Regions from separate parts of the Pseudohongiella acticola genome, predicted to be linked through region 2. Evidence: predicted binding sites of a transcription regulator. Region 2 holds the regulator's gene; the other holds the start of a gene.
The links. Region 2 encodes FliA, which starts transcription of late flagellar genes. Its sites were predicted from a motif close to CTAAAGTTTNNNNNNNNNNNGCCGNTAA; they were not measured.
Positions count from the first base shown of each region.

Region 1: PHACT_RS15530 (methyl-accepting chemotaxis protein) is a predicted target of FliA. The motif match lies at 2,468-2,495, and genes of this name have one in related genera.

Region 1 covers NZ_MASR01000003.1:288,204-294,041, forward strand. Annotated here, with positions in the region: gene PHACT_RS15520 (class I SAM-dependent methyltransferase) at 1-569, shown strand, start outside; gene PHACT_RS15525 (SMI1/KNR4 family protein) at 575-991, shown strand; gene PHACT_RS15530 (methyl-accepting chemotaxis protein) at 992-2,389, opposite strand; gene PHACT_RS15535 (1-acyl-sn-glycerol-3-phosphate acyltransferase) at 2,621-4,027, opposite strand; gene glpD (glycerol-3-phosphate dehydrogenase) at 4,031-5,566, opposite strand; gene glpK (glycerol kinase GlpK) at 5,638-5,838, shown strand, end outside.
Region 2 covers NZ_MASR01000001.1:399,550-405,387, reverse strand. Annotated here, with positions in the region: gene flhF (flagellar biosynthesis protein FlhF) at 1-628, shown strand, start outside; gene PHACT_RS01825 (MinD/ParA family protein) at 677-1,483, shown strand; gene PHACT_RS01820 (RNA polymerase sigma factor FliA) at 1,506-2,240, shown strand; gene PHACT_RS01815 (chemotaxis response regulator CheY) at 2,425-2,805, shown strand; gene PHACT_RS01810 (protein phosphatase CheZ) at 2,816-3,679, shown strand; gene PHACT_RS01805 (chemotaxis protein CheA) at 3,731-5,838, shown strand, end outside.

The DNA of each region.
Region 1 (5,838 bases), on a different contig from region 2:
CGCTCGATGTTTATGCTGCCGGCGGTTATTACACATTTGTGCTGTCACATGCAGTGGGACCTGACGGCACCGTGTATGCACAAAACTCACCGCGTGCGTCGCGTTACGATGAAGACCGCACAGATATGACTCAGGGCGAAGCGCTGGACGGAAAAATAGAAAAAGGCAACCTGACCAACGTGATTCGTGTCGACAGGGCTATCCGCGACAATGGTCTGCCAGACGCTTCAATCGATTTCATTCTGGTGTCTCAGATATTGCACGATTATTACAACGGCAGCCCGGCCCGGGCGTATGGCTTGCTGGTTGAGCTGCACCGGTTGCTCAAACCAGGCGGCATTATTGGCATTATTGACCACACCGGCACTGAAGGTAACGATAACCGCCGCCTGCACCGTATGCAGAAGGCCCAGGCAATTGACGTGATTACGCGAGCGGGTTTTATCGTCGAAGCGGAAAGTGACCTGCTGGCCAACCCCGACGACAATCCCCGTCGCTCAATTTTTGACCCTCTACTTAACCGCGGCACGGACCAGTTTCTGCTGCGCCTGCGCAAACCCGGAGCCTGAAACCCATGGAAGACGTCGTCGACATGTTGCGTGAACGTAACGAGACAATCCCCGTGCCGCTGGATTTGCCTGATGAAGACCTGCTGGTAGAAATAGAAGAACAGCTGTTGATGTCATTGCCTGACGATTTCCGTGACTACCTGCTGGAAGTCAGCGATGTGGTTTTCGGCAGTCTGGAACCGGTTACCGTCACTGATCCGAGATCACACACCTTTCTGCCGGACGTTGCCGCACAGGCATGGAACGATGGCATGCCCCGCTACCTGCTACCGGTCTGTCAGCTCGGCGACGCGTATTACTGCATCAACAACGAAGGTGAGGTCCGTTTCTGGAATGGCAACAAACTGGGCAAAGACCCGCAAGGGTCAAAATCCTGGCCCAGCATCTGGCACTGGGCGCGTGAAGTCTGGCTACAATGCTGACTAATTGAGCAAGGCTGACAGTCGAGCATCAGCGCCCAGCACACGCACTATGCGCCCACGGTCGTCAACAATGGGCACAGAGATCGTAAAACAGAAATCGTCAGTCGCCGCCGAACGGTAGACGTCAGTGATGTGAGCACATTTGCTTGCCACAACCGCCCGAAACCAGTCGCGACCGTTCCAGTCCTTACCTTTTGCCGAGTCTGATCCACGCCCGGCGAGATCAGGCGCAAAGATGTTCTCACTGATCTGCTTGCCATCGGCACCGACCAGATACATCAATTCAAAATGCGCATGCCTGCCCAGTGCCTGATGCATGAGATTCTCTGCTTGCGACACGCCCCCATCCAGCAGAACGCGTTCCTGCGCCAGGCGGCTGATATCATCACAGGCCTGAGTGTGCACCTGAAGCCGGAAACTGCCGAGACTCTCAAGTAAGCGGTCACTTTCACGGTGAACCTCATGACCGCGCTCACCGACCTCGGCTGCCTTGCGTTGCATGTCAGCCGCCACGGTGGAGACGGTGTGCACATCGCGGTTAACCGTCGACATCGCCATGCCCATCTGTTCCGTACTGGCGGCAATGCCATGTACTTTCTGATCGAGGTCGTCCATTGCCTGACGGACGCCGCCGAGCTCACTGCGTATATGGCGGACGCTGCTCGCGCCTTCGCTGACCGCCAGCTGCATCTGCTCTCCTGCGCGCCCCAGTCCGGACACTTCGGTCTTGAATGACTCGATGATCGTCGCCACCTGGCTTGCTGCATCGGTGGTGGTGTTGGCCAGCGACCTGACCTCTTCTGCGACCACGGCGAACCCGCGTCCATGTTCGCCCGCGCGGGCTGCTTCGATCGCTGCATTCAACGCCAGTAGATTGGTTTGTCGAGAGATATTGGAGATCGACGAAATAACCCGCACCACTTCATCGAGCTGGCCCTGCAGACTGGTTATCACCTGCGCCAGGTGCTGCTCGGTGGTACTGACCTGGGTGATGCTGTTCTCAGCCTGTTCACTGTCGGTTTCGCAATTGCGCACGGCCTTGGCGACCGAAGCCGACAACCTGGCGACATCGGTGGTGGCTGGAATCAGCTCCGACTCGATTGCAGTGGTAACCTGTTCGCTACTGCTGGCAATGGCTTCGGAAGATTGCGCCAACTGCGACCCCGTCTGCATGGTCTGATGCGCGATCGCAGACAAGGCCGGCGCCTGAGCGGCAATGCCCACTGCGGCTGCAACGCCACCCTGAATACGCTGATGCAGCTTCTTTTGCAATCTGATCAGCGACTGCCCGGCGGCACTGTCAATGCCTCGATAATCAGTCAGATTCAGGTCTGTGGACAGCGCATCAAGTGCCTCATCCACAGCACTACGTTTGCGCAGCGGCTTCAATATACCCATGAAGGTTCGTCCTTATTCTGTAAAGTCCTGTTATCAACAAAGCAAACAAGGTGCCAGCTCCCATTCCTTGCCGGAAATGTATCGGCAATACGGCAGAGAGCCTTAGCAGCGACAGGCAGCATTAACAGAAACCAGCGGAACCGGACGCAGGAGGCACCAAAAAAGTGCAACGCAGGAAGAATCGCACTGACAGTAGGCGAATAACAGCAGGTAAAATACAGCTGGCGAAAACTAACGCCAGTGTATTATCGAATTTGCATAATAATGGATCAGCTTCTCAAATTCCGGATTAACCCGGTAAACATCATTTTCTTCCAGCAATATGTGGCGATGACGCAAGTTTTCCAGCGCTGCTGCAATGGTTTTCTGTCGCGGTTTCTGTTCGTCCCGGATCGCCGCACCTGCTGCAATCATGTCATCGATAATATCGTCGCAACCGGCCACAATATCCAGCGACCGCATGCCCTGGTGGTTTTGCCTGGTGAATACGGTTGCGATCACCGGTACCGGCAACACCGGGATCACATAGCGCACTGCCTGCATCAGGTGCTCAGCGAGCGCAGTCACCGCCGGAATACGATCACGCTGTGGCAAGTCGGCAAATAGCAGCCTGTGTTTTTCACAGTATTTGCGCATATCAATCGGTATACCAAAATTAACGCCAGCGTAACCGTAGCGCTGCCAACGACTGCGCGAATCGGAGAATATATTGACCCGCAGAAAACGCAATACCCTGGAGAATGTCTGCCACTTGGTAAAACGCCGACTCTTGTCATCCCAGTGCATCAGGTTCTTGTCTTCAATAACCCTGTCGTAATTGATACCCACTGGAATAAACGTGATGTTCCGGTGTTTGCGATGATCGTAGTGACGCAGCATGTAGTCCAGAAACCCGATCTTGGGTTGCGCCACATTGCCATCACGGCTCAGCCCACCTTCCAGAAACACCGCCTGACACACACCCGAGTCGGTAGCCAGCTGCACATAACGCCCCAGTACTTTTCTGTACAGTGGGTTCTGTGAGCCACGTCGCACAAAAAAGGCACCCATCGCCCGAATGATGGATTCGAGCGGAAATACGCGCGCCCACTCGCCAACGGCGTAAGACAACGTTACCTGTTCCGCTGCCAGATAACAGATCAGGATATAGTCCATATTGCTGCGGTGGTTCATGACAAACACGACCGTTGAATTCTTGTCCAGTGTTTCAAGCACAGTCTGGTCAACAGCCGAAACACGAATCCGGTACAGGAATCGCGATATTTTTTTGGCGAACCAGTAACCCAGCTGGTAGTAAACGTACGCGTTAAACGATGGCACAATTTCCCGGGCATAACGTTTAACATCTAGCAGCAGAGCTTCCCGCGGCACATTGGTCTCACGTGCCTGGCTGTCTATCAACGCCAGTACCTGGGGATCAAACACAAGCCTGTCAATCAGCTCCTGCCGCTTGGTTTGCTGAAAGGGTTTGATCTTGATACTCAAACTGGTATTCAACCGCTCAACGGCGCGATTGAGACGCCGCCGGACAAACCAGCGTACACTGGGATAAAGCACACTGACGACAACGGCGTACACGGCAGCAGCCCAGAGCAGAACGTAGAGCCAGGTCGGCAGGCTGACGTTATCGTCGAGCATAATTTACGAGCCCTGAGTCGCGTGCGCCTGCAGATAAACCTCCAGGTTGGCACGTGCTGCGTCGTCAAACCACAAACCCAGTTTGGTGCGTCGCCACAAAATGTCATCGACGCTACGGGCCCATTCCTGCGCACATAAGTAGTCGACTTCACAGGCATACAGGCCCGGGCCAATGCAGGCACCCAGCGCCGTCATGTCTTCCGCCCCGGCCAGGATCTCGCTGACTCGCCGCCCGTATTGCCTGACCCAGCGTTCGCGCAGGGCCGGCTCGAGCCAGGGGTATTCGGCCGACAACTCAGCCGACAGACTTTTTTGGGAGTCGAACTCACCGCCCGGCAATTGTGCATTTGCTGTCCAGTCATCACCCATGTCGGGAAACACTGACGACAGTTTGTGCAATACCGCTTCTGCCAGCCGCCTATAGGTGGTGATCTTGCCGCCATATACCGTTAGCAGGGGGGCCGGCGCCATGTCCAGCTCAAGTGTATAGTCGCGCGACACCTTGCTGGCGTTCTCCACTTCCTCATCAATCAAAGGCCGGACGCCCGAGAAGTGATGTTTGACGTCCTTTTCACTCAGACCTTTGCGGAAATACTGATTGACGATATCCAGCAGGTAGGTCACTTCCTCGGGAGAAATTTTGGCTTCAGCGGGGTCATCGGAAAAATCCTGTTCGGTGGTTCCGATCAGCGAAAACTCGTTTTCGTAGGGAATCACAAAAATTACCCGACCATCGCTATGCTGAAGCATGTAGGCCTCGTCACCGTCGTAGACCCGTGGCACAACAATGTGGGAGCCTTTGACCAATCGCACGGGTTCGGTTGACGCCTCCGGCAACAGTTTCTTACCCAGCTGACTGACCCACGGCCCGGCCGCGTTGACGACGCAGCGCGCCGACACCTGGTGCCGGACACCGGTATCAGTCTCAGTCAACGTCGCCTGCCAGGCTGACTGACCACCGGCATCAGTTATTGCCGACAGGCTGTTGCACGCCGTTCGGGTTCTGATCACGGCGCCATGACGCCGGGCCTGCATCGCATTAAGAACAACCAGCCGGGCATCGTCTACCCAGCAATCCGAATACTCGAAACCTTTACTGAACCCGGCCACCAGGGGACTGTTGTCGCCAAAACGAATGGCTTTGGACGCTGGCAGGGTGACTCGCTTGCCGAGGTAGTCGTACAGGAACAGACCGGCGCGGATCATCCATGCCGGCCGCTGATTGGGTTGATGAGGCAGGCGAAACCGCAATGGCCAGACAATATGTGGCGCCGAGCTCAACAATGTTTCCCGCTCTGCCAACGACTCCCGCACCAGTCTGAATTCGTAGTACTCCAGATAGCGCAGCCCCCCATGGATAAGTTTGGTGCTGGCAGATGACGTGGCACCGCCGAGATCACTTTTCTCACACAACAGCACTGACAGACCGCGCCCGGCCGCATCAGCAGCGATGCCAGCGCCGTTGATGCCACCGCCCACGACCAACAGATCAACGTTGCGCGGTAATGTAGCTGAATCAGCCACCGACGAAACAACCATAATCGAGCCTCGGAAAACAGGATTTGTAATTTAGGGTATAGTACCATGCCAAAAAATGAGGGACAGCGAACATGAGTCACTACCTGCTAGCAATTGATCAGGGCACCACCAGCAGTCGTGCCATCATCTTTTCGCGCGAAGGCAAAGCGGTCAGTTCTGCACAATATGATTTTGAACAACACTATCCTAATGATGGCTGGGTCGAGCATGATCCGGAAGATATCTGGCAGACCTGTCTGCAAAGCTGCCGTGACGCCCTGAGTGCCGGCCAG
Region 2 (5,838 bases):
CATCGCTAAACTGGCGACCCGGTATGTTTTGCAACACGGTCCGCAGGATGTTGCGCTCGTTACCACTGACAGTTTTCGCCTGGCGGCGCATGAACAATTGCGGACACTGGGACGAATCCTGGGCGTGAGTGTGCGGATAGTAGACAACCAGCATTCCCTGGACGATACGCTGGAAAGCCTGGGCCATAAACAGCTGGTTCTGGTTGATACTGCCGGCCTCCCGTCTCATCATCCGGAGCAGCAACGACAACTGACACTACTGCGTGATCAGCCACAGGTACAAAAATGGGTTGTCCTGCCGGCGACAAGCCAGGCCCAGGTTTTACGGGCTGCATGGAAAACCTGTTCGACGGCAGATGTTTCTGCGTGTATTCTCACTCATCTGGATGAGGCATGTGTGCTTGGCGATGCGCTCGCGCTGACCATCGAACGCGATCTGCCCGTGGTTTATGAAACCTTTGGACAGTCGATTCCCGATGATATTGCGTTGGCACAGGCTTCGGCGCTGGTAAAACGCGCTGTTGCCCTGGGCAGAAGACAAGCGGCCGTGCCTGTTGAGAAAGAGCGGCTAATGACCGAATATGGCAGTCAGTCACCAGCCGAACTGCGTGTCGCAGGGCTGAACTAACGGGCTGACGGTCTGGCCGACGGTAACCAGTTGGGGAGAAAACAGGGAATGCATCCCATTCAAGTGCTTGCAGTGACCGGTGGTAAAGGTGGCGTAGGCAAAACAAGTATTTCAGTAAACCTCAGCCTGGCGCTGGCACAGCTGGACAAGCGCGTCGTTCTAATGGATGCTGATCTCGGTCTGGCCAATGTCGATATTCTATTGGGTATCAAGGCCCAACGTACCATTGCTGATGTCCTTTCTGGCGAATGTTCACTGCGTGACATCATGGTTCCGTCACACGGAATTAACGTCATACCGGCGTCCTCTGGTGTGCAGTCACTGGTCACCATGGGCCCTAATCAACACGCTGGTATAGTTAACGCGTTCAGTGAACTGGCGGACGAACTGGATGTCCTGGTGATCGATACGGCCGCAGGTATCTCTGACTCTGTCGTCAGTTTTGTCAGAGCTGCGCAGGAAGTGCTAGTCGTTGTCTGTGATGAGCCGTCGTCAATGACAGACGCTTATGCCCTGATTAAATTATTACACCGGGACTGCCATTTGCAGGACTTCAGAATCGTTGCCAATATGACCCGCTCTGAAGGCGAGGGGCGCAACATGTTCAATCGATTTGCAGGCGTTGCGGGTCGGTTTCTGGATGTGAATCTGCGCTATGCGGGTGATATACCGTTTGATGAAACGCTTCGCAAGGCAGTTCAGCGACAGCGCCCGACGCTGGACTCCTATCCGGGCAGTAAAGCTGCCGGCGCTTATCGTCGACTGGCAAAGGAGGTCAGTCAGTGGCCGGTGAGAACGCAGGCGACCGGTCAGATGGAGTTTTTTGTCGAGCGACTCGTTCAGGGGATGTCCTGATAAGGACTCAACGGGATTGTTTATGACAGGATCTACAGGCGCCTCAGTCTATCAGGACGTGCAATCCGGAAGCATGAATGAGCTGGTTACGCAGCATGCTCCTCTGGTGAAACGTATTGCGCATCATTTGCTTATGCGAATGCCGTCCAGTGTGCAACTTGATGATCTGATTCAATCAGGCATGATTGGCCTGCTGGAAGCTGCCCGCAAGTATGATATGTCCAAGGGTGCCAGTTTTGAAACCTATGCCGGCATTCGCATACGTGGCGCCATGCTGGATGAGATTCGTCGTGGTGACTGGGCCCCACGTTCAGTGCACCGCAAGTCACGCGAGGTGGCAGCGGCCGTCAAATCGGTAGAGATGCGCACTGGCAGTGACGCCAAAGACACCGAAGTAGCCGAAGAATTGGGCATTGACCTGGAAACCTACTACTCGATCCTGCAGGATGCTTCCGGCAGCCGGCTGTTCAGCTTTGATGATCTGACAGAAGGCGGGGACGACTCCGCGCTTGAAGCTGCGTCGGGCGAAATATCAGGCCCGGCAGATGAAATTCAGGACGAGGACTTTCGGGCGCATCTGGCGAAAGCGATTGAAGGCCTGCCAGAGCGTGAAAAGCTCGTACTGGCACTTTATTACGATGAAGAACTCAATCTGAAAGAGATTGGTGAGGTTCTGGGCGTCAGCGAATCCCGTATCAGCCAGATACACAGCCAGGCGGCACTCCGTCTGCGCGCGCGCCTTCAGGAATGGCGCTAAGCTACCTGATATCCCACACCACAAGCGCTTCGCGCTGAGCTATAATGCTCGCCATCTGAATTTATTTCCTTATTAGTGCTAAATTTTTTTAACTTTCAAGCGATAACCTGCTAGGGAGATACCTCGCCGGTGGCGTGTATCCCCGGGTTGAGCACACGACGTGGAGGCGGTTTTGGACAAGAACATGAAAATACTCATTGTTGATGATTTCTCAACAATGCGTCGGATTATCAAGAATCTGTTACGGGACCTGGGGTTCACCAATACCGCTGAGGCAGATGACGGTAGCTCCGCGTTGCCAATGCTGGAGAACGGGCAGTTTGATTTCCTTATCACCGACTGGAACATGCCGGGCATGACCGGTATCGATTTGCTAAAGGCCTGCCGAGCCAGCGAAAAGCTGAAAACCCTGCCTATACTGATGGTGACGGCTGAGGCGAAGAGAGATCAGATTATCGCAGCGGCCCAGGCAGGTGTGAATGGCTATGTGGTGAAACCTTTTACGGCAGCGGCGCTGCAGGAAAAGATTGAGAAAATCTTTGAGCGCATCGACGCCAACAATTAAGGGAAGCCAAATGTCAGATTCAAAGAAAAATACATTGGCAAAAGCGGGCAAAGTCCCGTCGGATTCCGAAATTTCAGAGCTGGCTGCAGCCGGCGCTAAAAGCTTCATGGATGCCATGGTTGAGCGAAAACAGCAGCTGTTGGAAGCGCTGCAACGGGACGACATGGCGGCAGTGGCCGATTATATCCATCAGATAAACCACGCTCGAGATGAAACGCTTTATGTTGAAGTGGGCCGACTGACCCGGGCCTTGCACAATGCCCTGAAGGATTTTCATCTGGAAATTGGTTTGCATGGCAGTGCTGAGGTCAAACACGAGCTGTCGGAAATGGCGGATGCTCGCAGTCGATTGAACTATGTTATTGCCATGACAGAAGATGCTGCCAATCAGACCATGGACCGTGTCGACGAAGCTGCGCCCATGGTGCAAAAGCTCGTTGATGACAGTGCCGACCTTCATAAAGACTGGATTGCCTTCCAGGCTGAAGGCGCGACACAGAAAGACGCTTCGGCAGCGTTGTTTGAGCGTGTTGGTGAGCTTCTGCAGCGTATCAGCGACGACGGACAGGGAATACATACCCGACTCACCGATATTTTGATGGCGCAAGGTTATCAGGACCTTAGTGGCCAGGTAATCAAGCGGGTAATCGAGCTGGTCAGTGACGTAGAACAGAATCTGGTTCGGCTGGTCAAACTTGCCAGTAATGTTGAAGAGGTTGCCGGTATCAAGCCGGCCAGCAGTGACCAGAAGGCTGAGCGGGACGAGAGTCAACGCATTCGTGCTGAAGGGCCGCAAATCAATCAGCAGAATAATCAGGACGTGGTTTCAGGCCAGGATGATGTCGACGATTTGTTATCCAGTCTTGGATTTTGACTCACGCAACAGCCAGAGGCTGATGATGGTGAATCGCAGGAGAGCAGCAACATGAGTTTTTTTGATGACGAAGAGATTCTGGAAGATTTCCTGGTCGAGGCCGGTGAAATTCTGGAACAGCTCTCTGAGCAACTTGTGCAGCTGGAAAAACAACCGGAAGACAAAGATCTGCTGAACGCGATCTTCCGCGGCTTTCACACAGTCAAAGGCGGCGCAGGTTTCCTGCAGCTAACGCCAATGGTCGACTGTTGCCACGTCACTGAGAACCTGTTTGATAACCTGCGTAATGGTAAGCGCCAGGTGACCTCGGAATTGATGGATATTGTGTTGCAGGCGCTTGATTGTGTGAACAACATGTTCGCCCAGATCAAAGAGCGGGTGCCGCCGGAACCGGCAAGCGACGAATTGCTGGAAGCGTTGCAAATGCTGGCAAATGGTGATGACCTTGAGCCTGCAGCAGCGAGCCCGGATGCGTCAGTTGTTGCTCAGGTGACGGCGCCACAGGATGCGAAGCTTTCCGCTGAAGCCAGTGCCGGTGATGACATGACTGACGAGGAATTCGATCAGTTACTGGCAGCACTGGACTCGGCGGACTTTGAAGCGGAAGCGGAAAACCGTGCCAGCGAATCGACGACAGCTCCGGACCAGGGTGCCGGCGGCGATGAAATTAGCGACGACGAGTTCGAAGCACTGCTCGACCAGTTGCAGGGAGCGCCGAATGCGTCTGCGGCTGGTAAAGAGCCCTCAGCGGATAAAGAGCCCTCAGCTCAGAAAGAGCCGTCAGCCAAGAAAGAGCCCTCAGCGGATAAAGCACCCTCAGCGGATAAAGCGCCCTCAGCCGACGCCAGCAACCCCAATAACGACGAAATCACCGATGACGAGTTTGAAGCTCTGCTCGATCAACTCCATGGTGGAAAATCCTCCGACACCGCCCCGGAGCCCGCGTCGACACCTGAACCTGTTCAGCCAGCAGCACAACCCAAGCCCACTCTGAAAGCGGTACCCACCACAGGCAGCAAGCCGGCAACAAAGCCCGAGACCAAGACGCCCGCGGCCGATCAGGCTCCTGCGGCTGAAACCACAGTGCGCGTTGATACGCGTCGTCTGGATGACATCATGAATATGGTCGGCGAACTGGTTCTGGTTCGAAACCGGCTGGTTCGAATCGGATCAACAGCTGCGGACGAAATGTTGTCGAAAGCGGTTGCCAACCTGGACCTGGTGACGGCTGACTTGCAAAGCTCGGTCATGAAGACCCGTATGCAGCCAATCAAGAAGGTGTTTGGTCGCTTCCCCCGGGTGGTAAGAGACCTGGCGCGTAGTTTGAAAAAAGAAGTTACACTGGAACTGCACGGCGAAGACACCGACCTCGACAAGAATCTGGTAGAGGCGCTTGCCGACCCGTTGGTCCACCTGGTCAGAAACGCCGTCGATCATGGTATCGAATTGCCGGACAAGCGAGCAGCGGGAGGTAAACCCCGACAAGGTACAATTTTGTTGGCGGCAGAACAGGAAGGTGATCATATCCTGTTGACCATCAGTGATGATGGTAATGGCATGGATCCCGATGTGTTGCGCGGCAAGGCCGTGGAAAAAGGCATTATGGACAAAGATGCCGCTGACCGGCTCAGCAACAGCGAGTGTTTTGATCTGATATTTGCACCTGGTTTTTCTACCAAGACCGAAGTCTCGGATGTCTCCGGCCGGGGTGTTGGTATGGACGTGGTGAAAACCAAAATCACACAACTGAATGGCTCCGTGTTTATCGACTCCAAGCCAGGCGAAGGCACGCGCATCGAAATCAAGGTGCCCTTGACGCTGGCGATAATGCCGACATTGATGATTCTGGTCGGCGAACAGGCCTTTGCTTTGCCGCTGGCCAGTGTCAGCGAAATATTCAACCTCGATTTAAACGGTACCCATGTGGTTGATGGACAGCAGGTTGTCACCGTGCGCGACAAAGCCTTGCCGCTGTTTCATTTGCGGCGTTGGCTGACTCAGGATATGCCGCAGAGTGCCGGTGAACAGAAAACTGATGCTAACGTGGTTATAGTCAGTGTCGGTGCACAACGGGTCGGCTTTGTAGTGGACACGCTGATTGGCCAGGAGGAAGTGGTTATCAAGCCGCTGGGGCGAATGCTGCACGGCACGCCAGGTAT